Regions from separate parts of the Sanguibacter sp. Leaf3 genome, predicted to be linked through region 1. Evidence: predicted binding sites of a transcription regulator. Region 1 holds the regulator's gene; the other holds the start of a gene.
What was found. The regulator HrcA, encoded in region 1, represses chaperone genes, less so after heat shock. The targets are predictions, from matches to a motif close to TTNGCACTCGNNNNNNNCGAGTGCNAA.

Region 1 (11,519 bases):
TGCAGGACGAGGACCGTGCCACCTGCGGCGACCACCTGGGCCGTGCGGGCGGCGAGGCCCTTCGCGTCGACGACGTCGCCGACACCCGGCAGCGAGGCACGCCGGGCCTGCTTGGTCGCCGCGCGGACCGTCGCAACCCAGCGGGCCCGAGACTTCGCGGCACGGTCCCCGCGCCACACCACGACAGACCTCTCGGCCTGCCACGGCAGCACGGCGTCCACGCCGGCCTCGGTCGCCGCCTCGATCGCGAGCTCGTCCCGGTCGCCCTTGGCCAGAGCCTGGACGAGCACGAGGGACGCCCCGTCGGACGGCTCGCGCTCGACCGAGACGACCTCGAGGGTCACCTCGGAGGCCTGCACAGCCGTCACCCGACAGGTGAGCCGCAGGCCCGCGCCGTCGACGACGTCGATCCGCTCGCCGACGCCGCGACGCTGGACGACACCTGCGTGCCGCCCCTCGAGACCGTCGAGGAGGTACGTGTCACCCGGGGCCAGAGACCCCAGGTCCCCGGCCTCGGCCAGGAAGACCGGTGCGCTCATCAGCGGCCGGTGAGCTTCTCACGCAGCCGGCTGAACACACCCGGGTGGGCCGCAGCGACGCGCCCCTCGGGACGCTCCTCGCCGCGCAGGACCGCGAGCTGACGCAGCAGCTCTGCCTGCTCCTCGGACAGCGACGTGGGGACCTGGACCTCGACGTGCACGTTGATGTCTCCGCGACCGCCACCGTGCAGGTGACCGACGCCGAGGTTCTTCAGCGTGACGACCTGGTCGGGCTGCGTGCCCGGGCGCAGGTCGACCGACTCGGGACCGTCGAGGGTCTCGAGCTCGATGACGGTGCCGAGGGCGGCAGCGGTCATCGGCACCTCGAGCGTGCAGTGCAGGTCGTCCCCGCGGCGCAGGAAGGTCTCGTGCTTGCGCTCGCGGATCTCGAAGTAGAGGTCACCGGCAGGACCGCCGGCAGGACCGACCTCGCCCTGCGAGGTGAGCTTGATGCGGTTGCCCGTCTCGACGCCCGCAGGCACCTCGACGCTGACCGTGCGGCGGCTGCGGACGCGGCCCTCGCCCGAGCACTCGGCGCAGGGCTCGGGGATCGTCGTGCCGAAGCCCTGGCAGGCTGCGCACGGGGCCGTGGTCATGACCTGGCCGAGGAAGGAGCGGGCCACGCGCTGGACCGTGCCGCGTCCGTTGCAGACGTCGCAGGTGCGCGGGGAGGTGCCGGGGCGGCAGCACGAGCCGGAGCAGGTCCCGCAGACCACCGCGGTGTCGACCTGGATGTCGCGGCGCACGCCGAAGGCTGCCTCGGAGAGGTCGATGTCCAGGCGCACGAGGGCGTCCTGGCCGCGGCGCGAGCGCGGGATCGGGCCGCGCTGGGTCTGGCCGCCGCCGAAGAACGTCTCGAAGATGTCCTGGAAGCCGAAGCCGCCGCCACCGTTCATGCCGCCGCCCGGAGCCGACGGGTCGTGACCCATGTCGTAGGACCGGCGCTTCTCAGGGTTCGAGAGCACCTCGTAGGCGCGACCGACGTCCTTGAACCTGTCCTCGGCGTCCGGACCTGCGACGTCAGGGTGCAGCTCGCGGGCGAGCTTGCGGTACGCCTTCTTGATCTGGTCCTGGCTGGCGTCACGGTCGACGCCGAGCACCTCGTAGTAGTCGCTCACTGGTTGGTCTCTGCCGTTCGTCGAAGGGGGCTGGTGCGGCGTCCTGTCGCGGCACCACGGTGCTCGCTCTGAACTCTGCAACGTCTGGACGGGGGTTCTTGTTTCATCGCGTGCGTCACGTCGTGGCCAGGCCGCCGGGCGACGGGGCCACGACGGGCCTCATGCACCGAGGATCCTGGACAGGTAGCGGGCGACGGCCCGCACCGAGGCGATCGTGGCGGGATAGTCCATGCGGGTCGGGCCGATCGACCCGATAGTCGCGACCGAGTCGCCGTCCGAGCCGTACCCGGTCGTGACGACCGAGGTCTCGAACAACCCTGTCAGCTGGGTCTCGTGACCGATCCGCACGTTGACCCCTGAGGAGTCGTCGCCCATCTCGGTGAGGAGGTTGAGCAGCACGACCTGCTCCTCGAGGGCCTCGAGGACAGGGCGCAGGGCGTGCTCGAACCGCATGCTCGCGTGCGCGAGGTTCGCGGTCCCGGCGAGCACGATGCGCTCTTCGCCCTCCTGGGAGAGCGTGTCGGTGACGACCTCGGCGACCCGCGCGACGAGCGCCTGGTCCTCGGGGTCGAAGGTGGCCGCGAGCGCGTCGAGCGCCGTCCGCAGCTCCGGGAGGCGCCGGCCGGCTGCGGCGGCGTTGAGCCGGGCGCGCAGCGCGACCAGGACGATCTCGTCGGGGGTCGCGTCGAGCTCGAGGGTGCGCTGCTCGACACGGCCCGTGTCGGTGATGATGACCACGAGGAGCCGGCGCTCGCCGAGGACGACGAGCTCGAGGTGGCGCAGGCCGGAACGGCGCAGCGAGGGGTACTGGACGACGGCGACCTGGCCCGTCAGCTGGGCGAGCAGCCGCCCGGCCCGGGTGACGACGTCGTCGAGGTCGACGGCGCCGTTGAGGAAGGTCTCGATCGCGTTCTTCTCGGCCGCGCTGAGCGCCTTCACGCCCGCCAGGCGGTCGACGAACATGCGGTAGCCCTTGTCGGTCGGGACCCGTCCCGCGGAGGTGTGGGGCTGCGCGATGAAGCCGCCCTCCTCGAGGACCGCCATGTCGTTGCGGATCGTCGCGGGCGAGACGCCGAGGCTGTGCCGTTCCGCGAGGACCTTGGAGCCCACGGGCTCGCGGGTGTGGACGTAGTCCTCGACGATCGCGCGCAGGACGTCCAGCCGTCGCTCGTCGCTCGCCGCCACGGACCTCTCCTTCACGTCGTCGCCTGCCTGGGCCTCTGCGCTGCCTGCGCGGTCTGGCCTGTCATCGGCCTGTCTTCGGGCTGTCGTCAGGCCTCCATCAGCACTCGGGAGGCCTGAGTGCTAATTCTACGACAGGGCACCGTCACGGTGCACGCGGCGGTCACGCATCCCCTGGAGACAGCCGTGCGGCCCGGAGCTATCGTGTGAGCAGACCTGGACCGGCACGCGACGGAGCGTGCCGGCGACGACGGGAGGTCCAGCGCATGCACACTCCGTCGGACGCACCGGCGGCGCTGCCGGTCCTGTCCGCCCGCTCTGGTCTGCCCGTCCTCCCCCCGCTGCCTGCACAGCCCGGCGGGGTGCGTGATCTCGTGCAGGCCTCGTGGGTGCGCTCGTCGGCCTCACGTCTCGACCCTGACGCCGTACCCGAGCCGACCCTGCTCGACGACTCTCTCCGGGCCGTCCGAGACGAGCACCCGCTCACGCGCGTCCTCGGCACGATCCAGACGCTCCTCGTGCGGCACACGACCGACACCGGTCTCATGGTGGCCGTCGGAGACCAGGCCGGCCGGCTGCTCTGGGTCGACGGTGACCACGACGTCCGCCGTCGGGCGGAGAGCATGGGTTTTGTGGCCGGGACCGACTGGTCCGAGACCGCCGTGGGCACCAACGCCCCCGGGACGGCGCTCGTGCTCGACCGTGCCGTGCAGATCCGACGGACCGAGCACTTCGCGCGGATCGTGCACCCGTGGAGCTGCACAGCCGTCCCCGTGCACGACCGCGCGACAGGCTCGCTGCTCGGGGTCATCGACATCACCGGGGGTGACGACGCCGTGGCGCCCACGACCCTCGCCCTCGTCGAGGCGACCGCGCTCGCCGTCGAGGCCGAGCTGCACCTGCTCACCCTCGAAGACCGGCTCGCGCGCAGACCGGCGCGGCGGCCGTCGGGCTTCACGCTGAGGCGGCTCGCAGCACCCACCGCGGCGAAGGCCGCACCAGCAGCCGAGACGGCGCAGCCCACGGGGCAGGCTGGCACCACCCGCGGGCACGCCCCGCTGCTGCGGGTCCTCGGGCGGGACGACGCGCTGCTCGAGGTCGACGGAGACAGGCTGGTCCTGAGCGGGCGGCACGCCGAGATCCTCACGCTGCTCGCCTGGCACCCGCGCGGCCTCGGCGCCGAGGAGCTCGCGACCGCCGTCTACGGGCGCGACGACGCCCTCGTCACCCTGCGCGCGGAGATGGTGCGCCTGCGCAGGGCGCTCGAGCCCGCATCGCTCCAGGTCCTCTCGCGTCCCTACAGGGTGGGCACGCCGCTCGACCTCGACGCCTCTCAGGTGCTCGCCTTCCTCGACCGCGGCGCTCACAGGGTCGCCTTCGCGGGGTACGTCGGCCCCGTCCTGCCAGGGTCGGCCTCGCCCGGGGTCGCCGCTGCGCGCAGCGAGGTGAGCCGACGGTTGCGCGAGTCGCTGCTCGCCGACGCCGGGGTCGACACCCTCCTCGCCTTCGCCCGGACCGCCGAGGGCGCCGACGACGTCGAGCTGTGGACAGCGTGCCTGCGGCTGCTGCCCGGTCGCTCGCCCCGCCGGGCTGCTGTCGTCGCGCACCTCGAAGACCTCGAGGTGAGGCTCGGCCGGGCGACGCCCTGACGACCTGGGCGAGAAGTCGCGGCGCGCCCGGCGTTCGACCGCTCGACCGCTCGACCGCTCGTGCAACTCGATGCAACCTCGGCGGACCTAGCGTCGAGGAGAGCCCGGTCACCGCCGGGCGCTCATCAGACAGCGTCGTCGAAGGAGCACACATGACCGTCTACGCAGCCCCCGGCACCCCGGGAGCACTCGTCACCTTCAAGCCCCGCTACGAGCACTGGATCGGCGGCACCTGGGTCCCGCCCGTCAAGGGCCAGTACTTCGAAGACATCTCCCCCGTCAACGGCAAGCCCTTCGCCGAGGTCGCCCGCGGCACGGCCGAGGACATCGAGGCAGCCCTCGACGCCGCGCACAAGGCAGCCCCCTCGTGGGGCAAGACCACAGGCACCGAGCGCGCCGACGTGCTCAACAAGATCGCCGACGTCATCGACGCGAACCTCGAGCTGCTCGCCGTCGCCGAGACCTGGGACAACGGCAAGCCGGTCCGTGAGCCGCTCAACGCCGACCTCCCCCTCGCCGCGGACCACTTCAGGTACTTCGCGTCGGTCATCCGCGCGCAGGAGGGCGAGTTCACCGAGCTCGACAACGACACGGTCGCCTACCACTACGCCGAGCCCCTCGGCGTGGTCGGGCAGATCATCCCGTGGAACTTCCCGATCCTCATGGCGACGTGGAAGCTCGCACCCGCGCTCGCGGGCGGCAACACGATCGTGCTCAAGCCTGCTGAGCAGACACCCGTGTCGATCCTCGTGCTGATCGAGCTCATCGGCGACATCCTCCCGCCGGGCGTGCTCAACGTCGTCAACGGCTTCGGCCTCGAGGCCGGCAAGCCTCTCGCCTCCAGCCCCCGGATCCGCAAGATCGCCTTCACGGGCGAGACGACCACGGGCCGGCTGATCTTGCAGTACGCGAGCGCGAACCTCATCCCCTCGACGGTCGAGCTCGGTGGCAAGAGCCCGAACATCTTCTTCGAGGACGTGGCCGACAAGAACGACTCGTACTACGACAAGGCGCAAGAGGGTTTCGTGCTCTTCGCCTTCAACCAGGGCGAGGTGTGCACCTGCCCGTCGCGGTCGCTGATCCAGAAGCCGATCTACGACACCTTCCTCTCCGACGCCCTCGACCGGACGAAGAAGGCCGTCCAGGGGAACCCTCTCGACACGGACACGCAGGTCGGCGCTCAGGCCTCGAACGACCAGCTCGAGAAGATCCTCAGCTACATCGACATCGGCAAGCAGGAGGGCGCACGGCTGCTGCTCGGCGGGGAACGCGTCGACCTCGGCGGTGATCTCACCGACGGCTACTACGTCGCACCGACGATCTTCGAGGGGCAGAACTCGATGCGGATCTTCCAGGAGGAGATCTTCGGACCGGTGGTCGCGGTGACGAGCTTCGACGACTACGCCGACGCCATCGCGAAGGCGAACGACACGCTCTACGGCCTCGGGGCCGGCGTGTGGTCGCGCAACGGGAACCTCGCCTACCGCGCAGGGCGAGACATCAAGGCGGGACGCGTGTGGGTGAACAACTACCACGCGTACCCGGCCGGGGCGGCCTTCGGCGGGTACAAGAGCTCGGGCATCGGACGGGAGAACAGCAAGCTCGCGCTCGACCACTACCAGCAGACGAAGAACCTGCTGGTGAGCTATTCGGAGTCGGCGCTCGGGTTCTTCTAGGAGCGTGCAGTGAGTCGTCGAGGAGCCATCGAGGAGGATCCATGATCGACGCCGACGTCGTCATCGACGGCGAGACACAGTCGCGGGTCGCCGCGACGGACAGCGCTGTCGAGCTGCTGCGCAGGTTGTGGGAGCAGCACGGGCCGCTGATGTTCCACCAGTCTGGCGGGTGCTGCGACGGCTCGTCGCCCATGTGCTACCCCGCGGGCGAGCTGTTCACCTCGGCGGCCGACGTCCTCCTCGGGCGCTTCGACATCGCCGACCAGGGAGCCGGCGGCGCGCAGTCGCAGACCATCGACTTCTGGATGTCGACCGAGCAGTTCGCGTACTGGCGCCACACGCACCTGACGGTCGACGTGGTCCCAGGGCGCGGTTCGGGCTTCTCGGTCGAGAGCCCCGAGGGGGTGCGCTTCATCATCCGGTCGCGGCTGATGGACGTGGCGGACGCCTTCGCCTGATCGGCGCACGGCCCCGCGTGCGACGGACGGCGAGGCTCCGCTCGTCCGTCGCACGCGGGGGCTAGCCTGCTGCGGTGAGCTCAGACCGCTACTCCCAGGACGTCCTCGCCGCCGGACCGCACCCCTCGGCGCGCCGCCCCACCTCTCGGCCCGTGCCCGCCGACCGCGGGCTCGTCGTCGAAGAGGTCATGACCGGGTGGGTCGGGGCTGTGACCCGTGTCGAGAAGTCCGGCGGCCTGCACGTCGTCGTCCTCGAAGACCGCGCCGGGCGCACCCGCACCTTCCCGCTCGGCCCTGGGTTCTGGGTCGACGGCGCCCCTGTCACGCTCACTCCCCCGGTCACCTCCACGGCCCCCGCGGCACCCACCCGCACGGCGAGCGGCTCACGCGTGGTCGCCGACGCCCGGGCGCGCGTCGCCCGCGGCAGCCGCATCTGGGTCGAGGGACGCCACGACGCCGAGCTCGTCGAGAAGGTCTGGGGCGACGACCTGCGCGTCGAGGGTGTGGTCGTCGAGCTGCTCGAAGGAGTCGACAACCTCGCCGACGCGCTCGCCGACTTCAAGCCGTCGAAGGGCCGACGGGTCGGTGTGCTCGTCGACCACCTCGTCCCGGGGAGCAAGGAGCAGCGCATCACCGACGACGTGCTGCGCGCCTTCCCCGGCGGCAACGTCAAGGTGCTCGGCCACCCCTACGTCGACGTGTGGCAGGCCGTGCGCCCGCAGCGCATCGGGCTCGACGCCTGGCCGGTGATCGACCGTGGCACCGAGTGGAAGTACGGGATCCTCCAGCGCCTCGGCTGGCCCGCCGAGAACCAGACCGACGTCGCCCTCGGCTGGAAGAAGATCCTCGGGACCGTCCGCAGCTACGCGGACCTCGAGCCTTCGCTGCTCGGCAGGGTCGAAGAGCTCATCGACTTCGTGACGGTCACCGACTGACCCGGCCGGTCCAGACACTCCTGCGGTCCTGCGGTCCTGCGGTCCTGCGGTCCTGCGGTCCTGCGGTCCTGCCGGGTGAGGGTCTTGCCGTGCCATCCTCGGAGACAGCGCGTCATCGACGAGAGCCTGCACCCCGGGGGGGGTGCAGGCTCTCGTCGGTCGCGCGTGGAGCTGGAGGTCGTCAGACGGGCTGCTCGTTGATGAGCTTCCTGTAGACGTACGCCGAGGCGATCATCGACACGGGGATCGCCACGAGCAGGCCGACCAGCAGGAGGATCGCGCCGACGGCGTTCGCGAGGTAGACGAAGACGTACAGCAGGATCGCGGTCGACAGGTTGTCGAGGACCAGGCGGATGCTCGCCTTGATCGAGTCGATGACCCCGAGACCCTTGTCGATGATGAAGAACAGCGCGAACTGCCCGAAGAACGCGACGATGATCGACCCGATGAAGGTGAAGCTGACGATCGTCGACACGAGGGAGACGAGCAGCGACGTGAGGATGATCGTGCCGAGGCGCGAGGTCGAGAAGAAGTCGGCGAGCGTCGGGCGGCGGCCCTGGGTGATGACGAGCGCACCGCGGATGATGCCGGCCTGCGCGAGCATCACGAGCACGAACATGATGAGCGTGAAGACGACAGCACCGAAGCCGAGACCAGCGATCCCGGCGGCGCCGACCCCGTCGTCACCTGCGCTGAGGCTGCTCCCGACGAGGATGGCGAAGAAGATGCCCCCGACGACCGCGAAGACCGCGAGGTAGGCGAGCGCGGCCAGCAGGAACACGCCGATGTTCTGCGTGAACTTCTGCCACCCGTAGCGGAAGCCGTCAGGGACCGGAGACTCGGGGGCACCGTACTGGCCCGCGGAGATCGGCGGGGCGCTCGGCGGTGGGTAGGCGGACCCGGGCGGCGGGTAGCCGCCGGTCGAGTACTGGTCCTGAGCGCCGTAGGCAGGCTGCTCCGGGGTGGTCTTCTCCCAGCCCGAGGGCTGACCCGGTGCCGGCTGACCGTAGGCGGGCGGCTGCTGGCCCGCTGCGGGCTGGCCGTAGGCCGGGGGCTGCTGGCCGTACCCGGGCTGCTGACCCTGGGCCGGCTGGCCGTAGACGGGCGGCTGCGCCGGCCCGGGGGGCGGCGGATATCCCGACTGTGCGTAGGGGTCCTGCGTGCCGTCGTCCGGCGTCTTGTCGCTCATGCGATCTCCTCGGTCCTCGGTCCCGGCGGACGACCGCGGGATGCGGTCGGACCACGGCCGGGGGCTGTCTACCTCACCCTAGGGGGGCGGCAAAGGTCCAGGCTAGAGCCCCCGACGACCGTGCGCCTGCGCAGACCACACGCTGGCACGTGGTCTCTGAGCACTCAGAGGACGAGCGCCTGCACTCAGAGGACGAGCGCCTGCACTCAAGGGACGAGCGCCTGCGCTCCGGTGAGGGCGTCCGCCACGGTGCGGGCGTAGAGGTCCTGCCCCGCGGGTGCCGGGTGGACACCGTCCTTGCCGAGGACGTCGGGCTGGGCAGCGACCGCGGCGGCCCAGTCGGCCACGACCACGTTCTCGGGGTGGCGGGCCGCAGCGGCCCGCATCTGGTCGTTCGTCGGGCCGATCCAGCTGCGGTCCGCGGAACCCGTGACGAGCACGAGCACGTGGTCGGGACCGACGGCGGCGACGACGTCCTCCATGACCCGCTCGGTCACCGTGCTGTTGGTCCCCAGGGACACGACCACGTACGTGCGCAGGGTGCCCGCGTCCCGCATCGCCGTGATGATCTCGGGTGCCGTGCTCATCTGGCGCGAGACCTCGGCGTCGACGAAGACCCCAGGCAGCGCCGCCTGGAGGGCCGGCACGCTGATGAGGCTCACCGAGTCGCCGACCAGGGTCACCTGGTCGCCCGGCGGCGGGACCGTCGGGACGGGGGCTGGGGTCGGCTCTGCTGGCGCTGTCGGCTCGGGCGTGGGCTCGACCGTGGGCGCAGGCGCTGGCTGCGCCGCGTTGGCCTCCTGCGCAGCCTGTGCCCCCTCGAGGATCTGCGCCTCGAGCGAGGACGTGGCGGGCTCGCGGACCCCGGCGAGCACGAAGGCGCTCACGAGACCGAGGGCCAGCACCGCAGCCACCGCGAGACGGACCCGGGCGAGGGGCGAGCGGCCCGGTGCTGCCTGCTCGGCGCGCGCAGCGACGACCAGCCGCCGTGCGCGGCCCGCGACCCGCGTCCACAGCGCCCGGATGCCGGCGATCATCACCGGACGCTCGAGGTACTTGTACGACACCCAGGCGGCGACCGCGGTGACCACGGTCGCCACTGCGGCGACCGACCACGACGTCGACCGACCCGGGTTCTCCGCGCCCATGAGGCTCGCGACGAGCACGACGATCGGCCAGTGCCACAGGTAGATCCCGTAGGAGCGCACGCCGACCCAGCGCAGGGGCCTGACCTCGACCCGTCGTGCGAGCGGCTGGCTGCGGATGAGGAAGGCGATGAGCCCGAGGGCGAAGAGCGAGGCGAGCACGAGCCCGCCGCGGTAGGTGAACGCGTCGTCGACGGACATCGTGAGGGTCAGGACCACGAGGCCCACAGCGCTCGTGAGGCCGAGGGCGTGACGCCACCACCGACGGCGCGACGTCGGGAACCAGCGCGCGAAGCGGCTCTGGACGGGCAGCAGAGACTGGCTCGCGAACTCCACGTCAGGCACCTGCGGGGTGTCGCGCGGGGTGCGTGGGGCGAACCAGAGCGCGAAGAACGCCCCGGCCATCAGGCCGAAGAGGTGGGTGTCGGTGCCGAAGTACACCCGCGACGGGTCGCCCGACGGGTCGTACGCGACGGCCATCCACACCGCCGACCCCACGGCGAAGAGCCCCGTGACCACCAGACCGGTCACCCGGGAGCGGCGCACCGAGAAGACGGCCAGCAGCACGAGCGGCCAGAACAGGTAGAACTGCTCCTCGACAGCGAGGGACCAGAAGTTGGCGAAGAGCTGCGGCACGAGGTCGGCCGAGTACGAGGTGCCCTGGGCGATCGCGAACCAGTTGCTCGCGAAGGTCAGCGCCCCCAGGACCTGCAGCTTGATCCCGACGAGGACGTCACCGCCGATCACCCCGGCCGCAGCTGTGCACACCACCACCACGGCCACCATCGCCGGGATGATGCGTCTGACCCGCCTCGTCCAGAAGTGCCGCAGGGACACGCGCCCGGTCTGCACGCGCTCGCGCACGAGCAGGGTGGTGATGAGGAAGCCGGACAGCACGAAGAAGACGTCCACGCCGACGAAGCCGCCCGGGAGCAGCGCCGGCAGGAAGTGGTAGACGAGGACCGCGAGGACGGCGACGGCCCGCAACGAGTCGAGGCCGTAGATGCGCGGCGGCCGCGACGACGAGCGGGGCGCGACAGGCTTGCGGATCGTCCCGAGCGGCACCGCCGGACGGTCCATCCGTTCGAGCCCTTCGGGCAGCGTGACACGGCCGAGCTCGCGGACCGTGGTCGACGGTCCGCGGTCCGAGCGTGGCTGACGGGGAGTCGAGGCAGCCATCGTCAGTCGGTGAGGTCTCTGACGACGGTGTCGGCGAGCAGGCGCCCGCGGCGGGTCAGCACGACACGGCCGGCGATGGCCGCGCGCCCGTCGACGAGCCCGTCGGCCACGTGCTGCGCGACGGCCGTGCGAGCACGGGGCGACAGGTCGGCCGTCGCGAAGCCCTCGCGCAGGCGGACACCGAGCATGACGCGCTCGAGCTGGGCCGAGGCGTCGTCGAGCGTCTCCTGCCCGGCCGACGGGCTCAGGCCCTGACCGAGCCGGTTGGCGTAGCGCACGGGGTGCTTGACGTTCCACCAGCGCAGGCCCCGGGTGCCCGGGACGTCCGAGCCGAGGTAGGAGTGCGCACCAGGACCGACGCCCCACCAGTCGTCGCCCCGCCAGTAGGCGAGGTTGTGGCGGCACGCCCGCTGCACGCCGTCGACCGTGCGCGCCCAGTTGGACACCTC
Region 2 (11,519 bases), on a different contig from region 1:
GCGCGGCCCACGAACCCGGACCGCTGGACCCGAGGCGCCGTGCGCCTCGTGCTCAACGTCGTCCGGGCCGTCCCCGAGCTGCTCTACGCCGCCGTGCTCGTCGCGATGGTCGGTGTCGGTGCGCTCCCCGGCGTCATCGCCCTCGTGCTGTTCAACGTCGGGATCATCGTCAAGATGGTCTCCGAGACCATCGACGGCTCAGACCGCGGCCCCCTCGAGGCCGGTCGCGCAGCAGGCGGTACCCAGACCCAGATCAACCGGACGATCGCCCTGCCGGACATGCTGCCGAGCTTCGTCAACCAGACGCTCTACGTCCTCGAGCTCAACGTGCGTGCGTCGAGCGTCCTGGGACTCGTCGGTGCCGGAGGTCTCGGTCTCCTCGTCGACGCCGTGCGCACGTACTACAGGTACGACCAGCTCTCGCTCATCATCCTCGAGATCCTGGTGGCCGTGCTCGTCATCGACCTCGTCAGCTCGATCGTCCGCCGGAGGCTCGTATGACCACCCTCGCCCCCACGCGCACAGAACCGGCCGCGGTCACCGCACCTCGCCGGCCCGTGCGAGTCCTGCGCGCCGTGGCCCTCACCGTCGCCACGGCGACAGCCCTCGTCGCCTTCTGGTCGATCGACATCCAGTGGTCGCGGCTCGCCAGCCTGCCCGGCCAGGTGGTCCACTACCTCGACCTCATGTTCTCCGCGCCGTCGTGGGACAAGCTCCCCGAGGCCCTGCGGCAGACCCTGCGCTCGGTCGAGATGGCCTGGCTGGGGACGGTGCTCGGCATCGTCGTGTCCTTCCCGCTGAGCTTCCTCGCCGCACGCGGCTACGGACCCGCACCTGTGAGAGGCGCGCTCCGCGGTCTCTTCTCGCTCATCCGGGCAGTCCCCGAGATCATCATCGCCATCATCATCTTGTCGGTCACCGGGCTGACCCCGCTCACCGGGGCGCTCGCGCTCGCGGTCAACAGCGTCGGGACGCTCGGCAAGTGGGGCTACGAGTCCGTCGAAGGCGTCGACCACGGTCCTGTCGAAGCCGCGCGGGCCGCAGGTGGCTCGACGGTCGAGGCGCTCCGCTGGGGCGTGTGGCCGAGCGCGGCGACAGACTTCTTCTCGTTCTGGCTCTACAGGTTCGAGATCAACGTGCGCGCCTCGGCCGTCCTCGGGCTCATCGGCGTGGGTGGGATCGGCGACATGCTCACCTCGTACACCCAGTACCGTGAGTGGTCCACCGTCGGGGTGCTGCTGATCGTCGTCGTGGTCGTGACGATGGCGATCGACTCGGTCTCCGCCGCGGTGCGACGCCGCCTCACCGACGGGAGCACAGGACGATGAGCGCTACCCTGCCCGCCACGGGTCCCGGCGCAGACCGCCCGACGGTCACCGCCGACGGCGTCGAGCCTGCCGCCAGCACGAGCAGCGGCTCAATGCCTGCCCCGGGCACGACCAGCAGCTCGACCGACGCCGACCCCGGGCCCGACGTCTGGCCCTCGGTCCGGATCGCGACGGTCCGCAACGCCCTCCAGCCGACCGAACGACGCGTGGTCGACCTCGTCCTCGACGACGTCGCGGCGGCCGTCGAGGCGACGGCGCAGGAGATCGCCGACAGGGCGGGGGTGGCGCGGTCGTCGGTCATCCGCACGTGCCAGCGGCTCGGTTATCGCGGGTATCCGCAGCTGCGGGTGGCGCTCGCCCGCGAGCTCGCGCTGGGCGCCGAGCCCCCGGCCCACCCCGACACGGCCCTCGGCCGCGTGAGGACGCACGTCGAGTCCCTCGCCGCGACCCTCCAGCAGATCACCAGCGTGCTGTCCGACGAGCACGTCGAACGAGCCGTCGCCCTCTGCGTCGGAGCCGGGCGGGTCCTCGCGACGGGCAACGGGCTGTCGTCTCCGCTCGCCGCCGACCTCGCCCTGCGGCTCACGGCCGTCGGGCGACCGACCGAGTGCGTGGCCGACCCGATCGGCCAGCAGATCGCCGCCGCCCAGCTCACCCCTGCGGACCTGTGCCTCGTGGTCTCCGGGTCGGGCGCCAGCGAGTCGAGCCTGCGGGTCGCGCGTGCCGGGCGTGCCGCGGGTGTGCCCGTGGTGGTGCTCACGAGCTTCGTCGAGTCGCCGCTCACAGCCCTCGCCGACGTCGCCCTGGTCGTCGGCCCGGCCGCAGGCTCGTTCCGTGCCGAGCTCGAGCACACGTCGCGCGTCCCGCACGCGATCGTCCTCGAGGCCTTCGTCGAGGTCGTCGCCGACAGGCTGGGGGAGCGGTCCCGGCAGGTGCGCTCGCGGGTGCTCGACGTGCTGAGCACCAACCTCTCGGACTGAGTGCGCCCCACCCGGTCGCGGCCACGGCCTGCCTCGGGAATCATGGGACGGTCCCGACCACGGAGGAACCTGATGACACCCGCAGCGCAGAGCGTGCTCGCCGTCGCCGACTGGCGACGCAAGACGGCGGCGATCTACGCCCAGGTCCGGTCCGCCGCGGCCGAGGACCCGGCGGCCGCCCACGCGCTGTGGGTCCGTGCCCGCGACGAGATGTTCGCCTCGCACCCGGCCTCGGCCCTCGGTCCCGAGGCCAAGGCAGAGTTCACCGGCCTCGACGTCGCCCCCTACGACCCGGCGTACCGCTTCGAGGTCGAGGTCCAGGATGCACCCGAGGGTCGGATGGACGTCGCCACGGGGACGGACGGCGTGGTGCCCTTCGAACGGGTCGGGCTCCTCGAGCTCGACGGTCTGGGGACGCTGTCGCTCTGGGCGCTGCGCTCCTACGGCGGCGGGATCTTCGTGCCGCTCAAGGACTCGAGCGCCGGGCAGGACGGCGGCACCTACGGCGGCGGACGCTATCTGCTCGACACGATCAAGGGTGCAGACCTCGGCCAGGGTTCCGGCGGGCGGCTCGTGGTCGACCTCAACTTCGCCTACAACCCGTCGTGCGCCTACGACCCGGCGTGGGCCTGCCCGCTCGCCCCGCCGGACAACACCCTCGCGGTACCTCTGCCCGTGGGCGAGCGCGCGCCGAGCAAGGAGCTCGTCGCGGAGCTCTGACCCGTCTGCGGCCCGGTCGGACGTGGGGAGCTGTAGGGCGCGATGGTCCGCAGGGTGGGCAGCCCGGAGACCGTGCAGACGGTGGAGAGGTGCTCCGCGGACAGGTGCCCCTACCCCGTGGCCGGGTGCCTCAGGTCGCGCGCCCCGCCTCGGCGATCTTGATGAGTCCCGGGCTCGACGGCAGCCCGAGCCTGGCGTTCGCCTTGACCGCTACCCGTGCGGCCTCGACCTGAAGCAGGGTGACGCGGATCGGGCTGGGTGCAGCCTCCACCTCTGGTTCGCGCCGGTCAGTCATGAGCGTCTCCCTCCGTAGTCCTCAGCTCGGCGTCTTCGACCACGACGCCTCCGATATCGTACGTTTCGGATCTTCTGCCCGCCAAGGCCAGTCGTGCTGTGATCCGTGCGACCGTGTGCACGAGCGGGCGGTCTTCGTCCTGCAGCAGCTCAGACTCGCCGAGCCCTTCGAGGACCGCCACACCCGTGCGGCTGAGCGCCGGACGCTCTGATGCCGCGGCCTCTGCCGACCACCGCAGCATCCGCATCGTCTCCTCTCTCCGACGCCAGACGTCGAGCTCGTGGGCGCTCCGTCGTGTCAACCACTGCCCCAGCAGGACAGCGAGGAACGAGAGGGCTGGGGTGGCGATCGCGACGGCCACCCCGATCGATGTCGGCATCCCGTGACGGTAGTCAGCGGGCTCGCCCTAGGGAATGCTCTCCGGTGCGCCTGGGGGCAAGCTGTTCAGCCCCCGGCCTGTGGACGAGTTCTGCGCGAGTCCTGTCGCAAGGAGCGGCCCGCAGCGGGCCGGCCCGCTGCGGCCAAGCCGTCGACGGCCGGACGGGCTTCAACGGCCGGTCGCCCTCGACCTCGTCCGCACCTGGTGCCGCGCCCGATCTGGCACTCGCCTTGACCGAGTGCTAACTCCGGCATAGATTTGCTCGTGGTTCCACGTAGCTCCTGGCCGACCCCCGCGACGGCGGCCCGGTGCGAGCGTGGCGGCCATGAACTGTCCCTCATTTCTCTGCGAAAGGGGAGGTCCGCGTGTCGGTCTCCATCAAGCCGCTCGAGGACCGGATCGTCGTCAAGACTCTCGAAGTCGAGCTGACCACGCCCTCCGGTCTCGTTATCCCTGACACCGCCAAGGAGAAGCCCCAGGAGGGCGAGGTCCTGGCAGTCGGCCCCGGTCGTATCGACGACAACGGCAACCGCGTCCCGCTCGACGTCTCTGTCGGTGACAAGGTCATCTACAGCAAGTACGGCGGCACCGAGGTCAAGTACGACGGCGAGGAGTTCCTCATCCTCTCCGCCCGCGACGTGCTCGCAGTGATCGGCTGATCACGCACCACGCGTGACGAAGGGCCCCACGACCGATGGTCGTGGGGCCCTTCTGCATGCCGGGACGGGCCCCGGCTTCAGCGACCTGGAGAGGGCCGGACGACGAGAGTCGGGCCCGACGACCAGAAAGACCCCACGACGTGAAGGGCCCCACGACCGCAGTCGTGGGGCCCTTCGGGAACGCCTGAGCTCTGGGTGCTCGCGCTGACCGACTCAGCGTGAGCTGGAGGTCTGCTCGGGTCAGCCGACCCGGCGTGTGGTGGTCGAGGCGGGCATCGCGGCGAGCGCGGCTGTGCGCTCGTCTTCGCTGAGGCCGCCCCAGACGCCGTAGGGCTCACGGACTCGGAGCGAGGCCTCGCGGCACTCCATCATGACCGGGCACCCGTGGCAGATGGCCTTGGCGGCCTCGGCGCGGCGGCGGCGTGCGGCGCCGCGCTCGCCCTCCGGGTGGAAGAACAGCGTGTCGTCGACGTCGCGGCACGAACCCTGGTACTGCCACTCCCAGAGGTCCATCACGGGGCCGGGGAGGCGAGAGAGCTCAGTCATGGTCGTACCGTCCTTCTGAGTGTCGATGAGGGGCGATAGACCCCGGTCGGTGCATCTGCCCAGGACCTCGGTCCCGGGTGATCTGTGACTAACTTAGAACCGATCCAGCAGTTGTTCAAGTCGCTGACCGGATGAGAAACGATTCACCGTGCCATCCGTTGCCCATGTTCTGGTCTAGTACCACTGACGAGCCGCTCTGGGAACTGCGGAAACCCGCCATCCTCGGCGTCTCTGCAGGTCCCCGGTCCACGCGGCTCGACGTGAGATGAACAACTAGCGAACAACTTCAGGCGTCTCGCGGAGGGGTGCCAGGTGGCACGACCTCTCAGATCTCGGCACAATCGACTCATGAGCACAGGTCGACCGGCACAGGGAGCGACCGGCGGCGACCCTGCCGACGGCACGACGCCCGACGAGATCACGGACCAGGTCAACGAACCCGGCCTCGCCGTGGCAGCCGTGGCACGCAGGCTCGGGGTGGCTCCGGCGACGTTGCGCACCTGGGACCGTCGCTACGGCCTGGGCCCCTCGGAGCACTCCGCAGGCGCCCACCGCCGGTACTCGAGCGACGACGTCGCCCGGCTCATGGTCATGCGCAGGCTCGCGCTCGAGGGCGTCGCCCCCGTCGACGCCGCGCGGGCAGCACTGGCCGTCGACCTCACGACCACCAGCAGCGAACAGCTCGAGGACGAGCTGCGCGAGACCATCGCCCACGTCGACGAGGAGAGCCAGCGCCACGGTCGCCGCGGCGATCTCCCGCTCGCTGAGGCACCGCGACGCCTCGTCGGTCTCGACGGAGACTCCCAGGGTGAGGGTTCCCTCGCGCCCCGCCCCACGGTCGAGGGCGACGCCGACACCTCGGCCGGTGCTGCAGCGGCGCAGGTGTCCTCCCTCCCGACAGGTCCCCGCTCTCTCCGCGGCGCCGAGCCCGAGGCCCCCGACACCGACCCCGGCCAGCAGCGCCCAGCCCTGCGCCTGGCGGCCCCGGTCGACTCGACCGTCACCTCGATCGACGTCATCGACGCGGTCCTGCGCGGCAACGTCGCCGCGACGGAGCGCCTGCTCGCGCTCGACGTCGACGAAGACCCTGCCCAGTGGTGGCTGACGCTGGTCGAGCCGACCCTGCGCAAGCTCGCAGCCCGGACCGTCCTGGCCAAGCCCGGCGAGGCGCCCGAGATGCTGCTCGCCTCGGCGACCCTCAAGGTGATCGCGGACTTCATCCGGGCCCGCGAGGAGAAGACCGCGCAGGAGACCGGGGTCAGGTCGCCCCACCCCAGCCAGATGAAGAAGATCGTGCTGCTCTTCGCCGCGGCCGACGACGCGCAGCCGCTCGCGATGCACGCCCTCGCTGCGGCCCTCGTCTCGCAGGGCGTGACGGCCCGGATCGTCACCGGACCTGCGAACGCGCACCGGGCCCTCGAGCTCGTGACCATGGTGCGACCCGTCGCCACGGTCCTGGTCACCTCGCTCTCGCGCCCCGAGCTCGGGATCGTACACGCCCTGCACGAGACCCACCCCGAGCTCTCGGTGTTCGTCGGCCTGAGCAGCGACGACGCGGCTGCCGACCTCCCGCAGTCGCGGTTCGTCAGCAGGGTCCGCAGCTTCCAGGGTCTGCTCCACGAGGTCCTCGCCGTCGCGGTCTGACGTCGCCCTGGGCGCCGGCGTGAGGGTGCCGGGGGAGCGCGATGGCAGGACCGGTCCTGTGAGCGGACAGACACCGGGTGCTCCGTCGGCGGTGCGTAGACTCCTGACATGAACTCGTCGAGCAGCGCGCAGCCCCACGACCCCTTCGGATTCATCGGACTCACCTACGACGACGTGCTCCTCCTCCCCGGAGAGACAGACGTCATCCCCAGCCAGGTCGACACGACCGCGCGGCTGACGCGAGAGATCTCGGTGTCGATCCCGATGCTCTCCGCAGCGATGGACACCGTCACCGAGTCGCGCATGGCCATCGCCATGGCGCGCCAGGGCGGCATCGGCATCATCCACCGCAACCTCTCGATCGAGGCGCAGGCCAAAGAGGTCGACCTGGTCAAGCGCTCCGAGTCCGGGATGATCACCGACCCGGTGACCGTGCACCCCGACGCGACGCTCGCCGAGCTCGACGCCCTGTGCGGCCAGTACCGCGTCTCCGGCCTGCCGGTCGTCGACCCCGACGGCCTGCTCGTCGGCATCATCACCAACCGCGACCTGCGGTTCGTCTCCCCGGGCGACTTCGCGCACCGCAAGGTCCACGAGGTCATGACCAAGATGCCGCTCATCACCGGCCCTGTCGGCATCTCGCGCGACGACGCCGCGGCGCTGCTCGGCACGCACCGCATCGAGAAGCTCCCCCTGGTCGACGACGCCGGTCGCCTCCAGGGCCTCATCACGGTCAAGGACTTCGTCAAGTCCGAGCAGTATCCCGACGCGACCAAGGACGGCGAGGGTCGCCTCGTCGTGGGTGCCGCGATCGGGTTCTTCGGAGACGCGTGGGAGCGCGCGACGACTCTCGCCGAGGCTGGTGTCGACGTGCTCGTCGCCGACACCGCGAACGGGCACGCGCGCCTGCTGCTCGACATGATCCGCAAGCTCAAGGCAGACCCGTTCTTCAAGGACGTCCAGATCATCGGCGGCAACGTCGCGACCCGTGCTGGCGCGCAGGCCCTCGTCGACGCGGGCGTCGACGCCGTCAAGGTCGGGGTCGGACCGGGCTCGATCTGCACCACCCGCGTGGTCGCCGGGGTCGGCGTCCCGCAGATCACCGCGATCTACGAGGCGTCGCTCGCCTGCAAGCCGGCCGGCGTCCCGGTCATCGGCGACGGTGGCCTGCAGTACTCGGGCGACATCGCGAAGGCTCTCGTCGCCGGGGCCGACACCGTCATGCTCGGCTCGCTCCTCGCCGGCTGCGACGAGAGCCCGGGGGACCTCGTCTTCGTCAACGGCAAGCAGTACAAGCTGTACCGCGGCATGGGCTCGATCGGTGCGATGGCCTCGCGCGGCAAGAAGGCCTCGTACTCCAAGGACCGGTACTTCCAGGCGGACGTGGCCAGCGACGACAAGATCGTGCCCGAGGGCATCGAGGGCCAGGTGCCGTACCGCGGCCCGCTCGGTGCCGTCGCGCACCAGCTCGTCGGCGGTCTGCACCAGTCGATGTTCTACGTCGGTGCGCACACGATCCCGCAGCTGCAGGAGCGTGGCAACTTCGTCCGCATCACCCCGGCCGGTCTGAAGGAGTCGCACCCTCACGACATCCAGATGACCGTCGAGGCCCCGAACTACACGGGCCGCTGAGCAGGTCTCGTCGAGGCCGTCCCGTACCGCTTCCGGTCCGGGACGGCCTCAACCCTGTCCGCCTCCAGCTGCCGCACGGCGCTGACGCGGCGACCGTGGTGGAGCACCTCGTGGCGAGGTTCCCCCACGACGAGGCCCGGATGCGCGAGAAGGTCGCGGCGGGGGAGGTCGTCGACGAGATCGGGCGCCCGCTCGGCCCGGACGCCCCGTACGTCGCCGGGACGCTCGTGTACCTCTACAGGGACGCCGCGCCCGAGCCCCGGGTGCCCTTCGAGATCGACGTGCTGCACCACGACGACGACCTCCTCGTGATCGACAAGCCGCACTTCTTGGCCAGCACGCCCCGCGGGGCGTACGTGGTCGAGTCGGCCGTCGTGCGGCTGCGCCGGGACCTCGGCCTGCCCGAGATCAGCCCTGCGCACAGGCTCGACAGGATCACGGCGGGCGTGCTCGTGCTGACCACGCGTCGCGAGGTCCGCGGCGCATACCAGCAGCTCTTCGCGAGCCGGACGATCCGCAAGACCTATGAGGCCGTCGCCCCCGTCGACCCCGCGCTCGACCTGCCCTGCACGGTGCGCAGCAGGATCGTCAAGGAGCACGGGACCCTCGTCGCCCAGGAGGTCCCGGGGGAGCCGAACGCCGAGAGCCGCGTGACCCTCGTCGACACAGTCGCCCGGGACGGCGGCGAGATGCTGGGGCGCTACGTCCTCGAGCCGCACACGGGAAAGACCCACCAGCTGCGGCTGCACATGGCCTCGCTCGGGCTGCCGATCGTCAACGACAACTTCTACCCGGAGTTCTACGACGTGGCCCCCGACGACTACTCGGCCCCGCTCCAGCTGCTGGCACGGTCTATCGAGTTCACGGACCCGCTGAGCGGTGCGCCGCGCAGCTTCACGAGCCGGCGGAGCCTCGAGGTGTGGGCCGAGGCGTCCGAGCCGTCGGAGGCGTCGGTGCCGTCCGTGACATCGGTGGCGTCGGAGGTGTCGACCGGGTGAGCCCCGGAGCCCCTGGTCCTCTCAGAGCGTGCGCTGCCCAGTCTGGCGGTGGTCTCGCAGCCAGGTGAGCTCGGCCCCCGGGCCCGTGAGCCCCTTGCGCTCACGCCAGGAGTTGAAGCTCTCCGCCCACCGACGGTGCTCGTCGGCCTGGTACAGGTGCAGGGCGTCGAGCTCGCGCTCGGCGAGCTCGGGGTAGCGCGCGAGCATCGCGTGGAGCACGTCGAGGGTCGCGATGACGTCGACGTCGGCCGTGTGCAGCTCGCCGTCACCGACGACCGCGTACACCCCGCAGAGGTCGACGAGCTTGCGTGGCCCGCGGCGGTAGCGGTCGAGAGCCCTGTCGAGGACGAGCGGGTCGATGACCGGGGCCACCTGCCCGTCGATCCGGTCTTCGAGGCTCGGCAGGCCGTAGCGGTCGAGCTCGGCCTGCAGGATGCACAGGTCGAAGGTCGCGTTGAAGGCGACCACGGGGATGCCGCTCGAGAGCGCCCCGGCGAGCTCTTTCGCGATCTCGTCGATCGCGCCTGCAGGGTCTTGGCCCTCCGCCCGGGCGACCTCCGTGGTGATGCCGTGGATGGCTGAGGCCTCCGGCGGGATCGGCACACCCGGGTCGAGCAGCCAGGTGCGGACGTCGGTCGTCACGGAGTCGCGGCGCACGAGGGCCGCGGAGACGATCCGGTCCTGGCTCACGTCGACACCCGTCGTCTCGGTGTCGAATCCGAGCAGGGGGCCTGCGGTCCAGGTCATGGGGTGTCTCCTCGAGGTCGTCGTGTGCGGCCAGCATCCCAGCCGCCACCGACACGGACGTGGACCGCCGCGCGGTCCAGGCGTCTCGGGACGGTAACCTGGTCGGGTGAGCAACGAGATCGAGATCGGCCGAGGCAAGCGCGGACGGCGCGCCTTCTCCTTCGACGACATCGCGGTGGTGCCGTCACGCCGTACGCGCGACCCAGAAGACGTGTCTGTCGGGTGGCAGATCGACGCGTACCACTTCGACCTGCCGATCGTGGCTGCACCGATGGACTCGGTGATGAGCCCCGCGACGGCCGTCGCGCTCGGGCAGCACGGGGGCCTCGGTGTCCTGGACCTCGAAGGTCTGTGGACGCGCTACGAGGACCCGACAGCGCTGCTCTCCGAGATCGCGCAGCTCGAGCCGACCCAGGCGACCCGGCGCATGCAGGAGATCTACTCCGCGCCGATCCAGCCCGAGCTCATCACGCAGCGTCTCAAGGAGATCCGCGCCGCGGGCGTCACCGTCGCCGGTGCGCTCTCGCCGCAGCGGACCCAGGAGTTCTACCAGACTGTGATCGACGCGGGTGTCGACCTCTTCGTCATCCGTGGCACGACGGTGTCGGCCGAGCACGTCTCGGGCAACGCCGAGCCGCTCAACCTCAAGCGCTTCATCTACGAGCTCGACGTCCCCGTGATCGTCGGCGGTGCCTCGACCTACACCGCGGCGCTGCACCTCATGCGGACCGGTGCGGCCGGCGTCCTCGTCGGCTTCGGCGGCGGCGCTGCGCACACCACCCGCGTCTCGCTCGGCATCCACGCCCCGATGGCCACAGCCGTGGCCGACGTGGCCGCTGCGCGCCGCGACTACCTCGACGAGTCCGGGGGCCGCTACGTCCACGTGATCGCCGACGGTGGTGTGGGACGCGCCGGGGACCTCGTCAAGGCCGTCGCCTGCGGTGCTGACGCCGTGATGGTCGGTGCCGCGCTCGCGCGGGCCGAGGAGGCGCCGGGCCAGGGCTGGCACTGGGGCTCCGAGGCGCACCACCCCGAGCTCCCCCGTGGAGAGCGGGTGAGCGTCGGCACCGCCGGGTCGCTCGCCGAGATCCTCTTCGGCCCGGGCCGCCAGGCCGACGGCACGCTCAACCTCGTCGGTGCGCTCAAGCGCGCCATGGCTACGACCGGGTACTCCGACCTCAAGGAGTTCCAGCGGGTCGAGGTCGTGGTCTCGCCCTACCAGCCGCGCTGACCCGCGCCTGACCCGAGACTCTCGATGACCCACGACGGCACGTCCGCCGCCCCTGCCACCCAGGAGACCACCATCTCCCCGGTGACCTGGGACGACGAACGTGCCGTCGTGGCGTTGTGGGAGGCAGCAGGGCTCACCCGCCCCTGGAACGACCCTGCGGCCGACCTGCGGTCTGCGCTCGAGACCCCGACGTCGACTGTGCTCGGGGCGCGCCTGCACGACGTCGCTCTGCTCGACGGAACTCTGCTCGACGGAACTCTGCCCGACGGAACTCTGCCCGACGGCGCTGTACCCGACGGCGCTGTACCCGACAGTGCTCTGCCCAACAGCTCGCTGGTCGGGACCGTGATGGTCGGCTAC

Region 2: groES (co-chaperone GroES) is a predicted target of HrcA. The motif match lies at 3,921-3,947, and genes of this name have one in related genera.

The regions. Positions count from the first base shown of each region.
Region 1 covers NZ_LMRH01000002.1:277,044-288,562, reverse strand. Annotated here, with positions in the region: gene ASG53_RS08740 (16S rRNA (uracil(1498)-N(3))-methyltransferase) at 1-539, opposite strand, end outside; gene dnaJ (molecular chaperone DnaJ) at 539-1,657, opposite strand; gene hrcA (heat-inducible transcriptional repressor HrcA) at 1,817-2,842, opposite strand; gene ASG53_RS08725 (GAF domain-containing protein) at 3,106-4,488, shown strand; gene exaC (acetaldehyde dehydrogenase ExaC) at 4,641-6,164, shown strand; gene ASG53_RS08715 (DUF779 domain-containing protein) at 6,206-6,622, shown strand; gene ASG53_RS08710 (DUF3097 domain-containing protein) at 6,697-7,557, shown strand; gene ASG53_RS20515 (hypothetical protein) at 7,739-8,746, opposite strand; gene ASG53_RS08700 (acyltransferase family protein) at 8,953-11,070, opposite strand; gene hemW (radical SAM family heme chaperone HemW) at 11,073-11,519, opposite strand, start outside.
Region 2 covers NZ_LMRH01000001.1:938,818-950,336, forward strand. Annotated here, with positions in the region: gene phnE (phosphonate ABC transporter, permease protein PhnE) at 1-501, shown strand, start outside; gene phnE (phosphonate ABC transporter, permease protein PhnE) at 498-1,328, shown strand; gene ASG53_RS04070 (MurR/RpiR family transcriptional regulator) at 1,325-2,308, shown strand; gene ASG53_RS04075 (DUF1684 domain-containing protein) at 2,381-3,028, shown strand; gene ASG53_RS19750 (hypothetical protein) at 3,159-3,323, opposite strand; gene ASG53_RS04080 (hypothetical protein) at 3,316-3,702, opposite strand; gene groES (co-chaperone GroES) at 4,068-4,361, shown strand; gene ASG53_RS04090 (WhiB family transcriptional regulator) at 4,602-4,907, opposite strand; gene ASG53_RS20250 (MerR family transcriptional regulator) at 5,256-6,551, shown strand; gene guaB (IMP dehydrogenase) at 6,660-8,183, shown strand; gene ASG53_RS04105 (RluA family pseudouridine synthase) at 8,294-9,181, shown strand; gene ASG53_RS04110 (exonuclease domain-containing protein) at 9,203-9,928, opposite strand; gene ASG53_RS04115 (GuaB3 family IMP dehydrogenase-related protein) at 10,035-11,159, shown strand; gene ASG53_RS04120 (GNAT family N-acetyltransferase) at 11,184-11,519, shown strand, end outside.